2 regions of the Carnobacterium sp. AT7 genome follow, and region 2 is predicted to be linked to the other one. Evidence: predicted binding sites of a transcription regulator. Region 2 holds the regulator's gene; the other holds the start of a gene.

Region 1 (3,122 bases), on a different contig from region 2:
TTACTGAAAATATAGCCGTTGCAATTGGTGAAGAAGACAGTATTTATGATACAGTAGTAGCAGCGCAAACGGCTGATACGATGTTATCAATGTCTAATGTTGATGCAGCTTTTGTTATAACTAAGCGTTCTGATAACCGAATTGGCATTAGTGCTCGTAGTTTGGGCGAAATCAATGTTCAAGTTATTATGGAGCAACTTGGTGGTGGTGGGCATTTATCTAATGCTGCTACGCAATTAGAAGACACAACCATAAAAGAAGCAAAAGAGCGATTACGCGATGCTATTGTAATGAAAAAAGAGGAGGAATAAAATTATGAAAGTCATATTTTTAGCAGATGTAAAAGGTAAAGGAAAAAAAGGCGATGTAAAAAACGTTGCTGATGGATACGCACATAACTTTTTATTGAAAAATAATTTAGCTAAAGAAGCTACGTCAGCAAGTATTAGTGAATTAAATGGAAAAATAAAAGCTGACGAAAAGAAAGAAGAAGAAATCCTACAAGAAGCTAAAAAAGTCAAAGAATTTCTCGAAAAAGAAGAGAATGCAATTGTAATTAAAACTAAAGCTGCTGAGGATGGGCGTTTATTTGGATCTGTTACGACTAAACAGATAGCTGCCACAGCTGAAAAACAATTAAATGTAAAACTTGATAAACGTAAAATTGATCTAGCTTTTCCGATTCGCACTGTAACATCAATGAAGATGGATGTAAAAATTCATCCTGAAGTGGTGGCAACTATAACAGTGAATGTTTTACCAGAAAATTAACATAGTAAGAAAAGTAAAAGCGTTTGGCTCATTAGCAGTATAAGAGCCAAACGCTTTTTAATTTGGAATAGATAGAAGAAAGGAACGAATGTTCTTTTTAGCAGATTGTATTACTTATCTTTTTAAGGTAAAATAATAGAATTGAATCTTACTAGTTAAGGAAAAATAATCAGAGTATTGATAGTGAAAGGAAGAGAATTTATTGGCACAAGAAGCTTTTCAAGACCGTTTACCGCCACAAAGTATTGAAGCTGAACAAGCTGTGTTAGGTTCCATATTTTTAGATCCTGAAACTGTTGTCGGTGCTTTAGAATTTATTGAGTCAAAAGATTTTTATCGTCGTGGTCATCAGGTGATTTTTCAATCAATGTTAGAACTGAATAATCATAATGAAGCAATTGATATCGTTACAGTAACCAATGCATTAGAATCTAAAAATCAGTTAGAAGATGTGGGCGGAATGGCTTACTTAGCTGAGCTAGCTGTTTCTGTTCCCACTGCTGCTAATATGGAGTATTACGCAAAAATAGTAGAGCAAAAAGCTATTTTAAGAAACTTAATCCATACAGCTACGGATATCGTTACTAAAGGATATGAAGAAGGAGACGAGCTTGCAACGATTTTAGACGAGGCTGAGCGTAGTATTCTAGAAGTATCTGAAAGACGCAACAGGAGCGGTTTTTTAGCTATTTCAGATGTGTTAAACAGTTCTATTGCACAAATCGATCAACTTTATCAAAATAATGAAGAAATTACTGGTTTGCCAACTGGTTATCAAGCATTAGATAAAATGACTGCTGGTCTTCAAAAAGAAGAATTAATCATTCTAGCTGCTCGTCCGGCTGTAGGGAAAACCGCATTTGCTTTGAATATTGCTCAAAATATTGGAACAAAAACCGATGAGACAGTTGCTATTTTTAGTTTAGAAATGGGAGCTGAATCACTAGTCAATCGGATGCTTTGTGCAGAAGGAAGTATCGATGCTGGACATTTAAGAACGGGAACATTATCAGAAGAAGAATGGCAAAGCTTGATTGTAGCAATGGGTAGTTTATCAAAGGCCAATATTTATATTGATGATACTCCAGGGATCAGGATAGCTGAAATTCGTGCTAAATGTCGCCGATTAAAACAAGAGAAAGGTAATCTGGGTTTAGTATTAATTGATTACCTACAGTTGATTGAAGGTACTGGGCGTGAAAGTAGACAACAAGAAGTCTCTGAGATTTCTCGTCAGTTAAAAAAGCTTGCTAAAGAACTAAAAGTTCCAGTAATAGCATTATCTCAATTATCGCGTGGTGTGGAGCAGAGACAAGACAAACGTCCTGTGTTAAGTGACATTCGTGAATCTGGTTCGATTGAACAAGATGCTGATATAGTAGCCTTTTTGTATCGTGATGATTATTATGATCGTGAAGGTGGAGAAGATGACGAAGACCATGAATCTGCAGGCGAAGATAATGTAATAGAAGTTATTATCGAAAAAAATAGAAGTGGTGCAAGGGGTACTGTAAAACTTTTATTTATAAAAGAATACAATAAATTTTCTTCGTTAAGTTATTACCCAGATGAAATGGCTCAACGTTAAAAAAAGGACTAATGCGATAATTGTTCGCATTTTGTCTTTTTTTTTTGGTTAAATAAAAATAATGTTCGTTTTTTTCTAATATTTTAGTTAAAAAAGTAATGAATATTCGTTTATTTGTTGAAACAAGCAACAATTACTGATAGAATTAATAAGTATTTGGGTAAAAAAAAAATTAATGAGGTGTTCATATGTCTTCAGTAGTAGTAGTTGGTACACAATGGGGCGATGAAGGAAAAGGTAAGATCACAGATTTTTTAAGTGAGAATGCAGAAGTCATTGCACGTTATCAAGGTGGCGATAATGCCGGACATACGATTCAATTTGATGGTGAAACGTATAAATTACATTTAATCCCATCAGGTATTTTCTATAAAGATAAAATCAGTATCATTGGAAATGGTGTTGTTGTGAATCCTAAGGCTCTTGTTAAAGAGTTGGCTTATTTACACGAAAAAGGAATAACAACCGATAATTTGCGTATTTCTGATCGTGCTCATGTTATTTTGCCATACCATATTCAATTAGATCAATTACAAGAAGACTCTAAAGGCGATCAAAAGATTGGAACAACAATCAAAGGAATCGGACCAGCCTATATGGATAAAGCGGCTCGTGTCGGTATCCGAATTGCTGATTTATTAGATAAAGAAATCTTTGAAGAACGCTTGCGTATTAATTTAGAAGAAAAAAATCGTAGTTTTGTAAAAATGTATGATTCTAGTGCCATTGAATTTGATGATGTCTTTGAAGAGTATTATCAATA
Region 2 (3,122 bases):
TCTTTAAAACGTTCTGCTACTTCGGTAGGAACAAAGAAATCTTCGCCTTCCCATCCATAAGCTTTTTTAGCAGCTTCAATTCCTTCTGCTCCAAGTGGTGCACCATGAACTTTGTGTGTTCCGGCATTAGGAGCTCCAAAACCAATAATTGTTTTAACTTCAATCAAAGTAGGTTTTTTCGTTTCAGCTTTTGCAGCTTCAATTGCTGCGTTGATTTCTTCTAAATCATTGCCATCTTTTACAAGAATATGTTGCCAACCGTAAGCTTCAAAACGTTGTCCAACATTTTCAGTGAACGCTTTTGAAGTTGGTCCATCTAAAGAGATATCATTTGAATCATAAAGAACTACTAATTTTCCAAGTTCTAAATGAGCAGCTAAACTTGCTGCTTCAGCTGAAACACCTTCCATTAAATCGCCATCTCCACATAAAGCATACGTGAAATGATCAACAATTGTGTGGCTCTCTTTATTATAAGTAGCAGCTAAATGAGCTTCTGCCATAGCCATACCTACACCATTTGCAATACCTTGTCCTAGAGGACCAGTAGTTGCTTCTACTCCATCAGTATGGTTAACCTCTGGATGTCCAGGTGTTTTACTATCCCATTGACGGAATTGTTTTAAATCATCGATTTTAACGTCATATCCAGCTAAATGTAACAAGCTGTATAATAACATTGAACCATGTCCAGCTGATAAGACAAAACGGTCACGGTCAAACCATTTTGAGTTTTTTGGATTTACTTTTAATTGTTTAGTCCACAATGCGTAAGCCATTGGAGCAGCCCCCATAGGTAAGCCTGGGTGTCCGGAATTGGCTTTTTGTATACCATCCATACTTAGTGTTCTAATTGTATTTACTGCTAACTGGTCTGTGTTATCAAACAAAAAAATCATCCTTTCGATTTGAACTCTCTATTAGTACTCTATTAGTTTACTATTATTCCGCTTTAAGTGCAACGCTTTCACGAACAGAATGTTCATAAATGGGAGAATCTAATGCTTATCCCATTTATGAACAAACCTTTTTATCTGCCATGAAGGCCTTTCTCTTTTTGGATGTCTTTCAATTTATCAGGCGTAACATCCGTACCTTCTTCATCTACTATTTTAACACCTTCAATTGTTTTTCTCATTCCACCTCGGAATGCTTCAATATAAGCGTCTCTTAATTTTTTTTGTTCTACTTGTTCTTGTATGGTCAATCCTTTGGTCTTTGCTTTATTCGCTAAAACGTTTATTCTTTCCATCTGCTCTTTTGGTAACATTTAATCACTCCAGCATTTTTTTTATTTCTGGTTCAACTATAACAAACTTCTTTGATAAAATCACTCTTTTATCCTCTTTATCTACGAACGTTTGTTTGATTTGTTGTGCTATATATGGTAATCTTAGAATGATAAAAAAAGAAACGAGGTGTTTATATCTATTATGAGTAAAAATCCGGAATCAAGACAAGTTGAAGTTTTGCAATATATATACAATCAAGTTAAATTGAAGGGTTATCCTCCAACTGTTAGAGAAATTGGAACAGCCGTTTCTTTATCTTCTACATCAACAGTACATGGACATCTTTCCCGCTTAGAAAAAAATGGATATATCCAACGGGATCCTAGTAAACCACGTGCCATTGAATTAACAGCTTTAGGATTAACAAAATTAGGGATTGCATTAGACAAAATTCCTTTATTAGGAACCGTTACAGCTGGAGAGCCTATCTTAGCAGTAGAAGAAGCTACCGATTATTTCCCTCTTCCTCCAAATTTACAATTTGAAAATGAATCGTTATTCATGTTGACTATTCGCGGAGAAAGCATGATTAATGCTGGTATTTTTGATGGTGATGAAGTTATTATTCGCAAACAAGGAACCGCTAATAATGGCGACATTGTCATTGCTATGACTGTTGATGATGAGGCAACGTGTAAAAGATTTTATAAAGAAGAAGATCATTATCGATTACAACCTGAAAATGATACAATGAGTCCTATCCTACTTAATGAATTAACTATTTTAGGTAAAGTTATTGGCTTATACCGTAGCCATATCCAATAATATAAAAAAAACGAATGAATAGTTTCCTATTCATTCGTTTTTTTAGGCTATATCGCGGTACCTATTTTAGTACGTTTTTTACAGGAGCAAATGTTTTTCTATGAATTGGACATGCTCCTTGTTTTTCTAATCCTTCTAAATGTACTTTAGTTCCATAACCAGCATTTTTAGCAAAACCATAGCCTGGATATAAATCATCATAATCAGCCATCATTCTATCTCTTGTTACTTTAGCAATAATACTTGCCGCAGCAATAGATATACTTTTGGCGTCCCCTTTGATGAAACTTTCTTGCGGTATACTAACTGGTAAATGCATAGCATCAATCAATAATTGTTCTGGTTGTACAGGCAATTGTTGTATGGCTTCAATCATGGCTAATTTAGTTGCTTCGTAAATATTTACTTTATCGATTATATGATGATCTTTTACACCAATTCCAATAGCTACTGCTGCTTCTTGGATCTGTTCAAATAATGCTTCTCGTTTTGCACTAGACAATTGCTTAGAATCATTTATACCTAACACATCAAAATCTTTCGGTAATACCACTGCAGCAGCCACAACAGGTCCAGCTAGTGGTCCTCTTCCTACTTCATCGATTCCAGCGATGTATTGCGTACCTTGTTCCCAAAAATAACGTTCAATTTGAAGCATTTCTTCTTGTTTATCAAGAATAGATTGCTGTTTCTTCAACTTATTTTCCCATGCTTTGTATGCACTCGCAGCCCCTTTACGGGAATCATTCCTAATTGCTGATAGTCGCTCATCGGTTGAATCGGAAATGGTTGACAATAATTCTTTGATTGCTGCAATACTTAAAGGCTTTTCCACACGCGTTCCTCTATTCTTTAGGTAAAGAAACCGGAGCAATATCTAATGTAAATCGTCCTACTTTACCACTTCTTATTTCAAAAATTACCATTTCAGCTGCACGGCTATAGTCATCACGAAATCCTCTGCGCTCACTAATAAGCATGAGCATCTCTGGTATTGCTAATGTCATTTCCTCTTCACTTAAGCGGTATCGTTTTGAAATTGATTCCGGATAATTTTCTCGCATA

What was found. The regulator LexA, encoded in region 2, represses DNA repair genes until DNA is damaged. The targets are predictions, from matches to a motif close to CNAACANNTGTTNG.
Region 1: the regulator LexA is predicted to act here: its motif matches at 853-866, upstream of dnaB (replicative DNA helicase).

The regions. Positions count from the first base shown of each region.
Region 1 covers NZ_ABHH01000017.1:12,305-15,426, forward strand. The annotation lists gene CAT7_RS07570 (DHH family phosphoesterase) at 1-311, shown strand, start outside; gene rplI (50S ribosomal protein L9) at 316-771, shown strand; gene dnaB (replicative DNA helicase) at 974-2,359, shown strand; gene CAT7_RS07585 (adenylosuccinate synthase) at 2,548-3,122, shown strand, end outside.
Region 2 covers NZ_ABHH01000020.1:28,299-31,420, reverse strand. The annotation lists gene tkt (transketolase) at 1-899, opposite strand, end outside; gene CAT7_RS08425 (DUF896 family protein) at 1,031-1,270, opposite strand; gene lexA (transcriptional repressor LexA) at 1,434-2,057, shown strand; gene CAT7_RS08415 (ribonuclease HII) at 2,119-2,892, opposite strand; gene ylqF (ribosome biogenesis GTPase YlqF) at 2,903-3,122, opposite strand, start outside.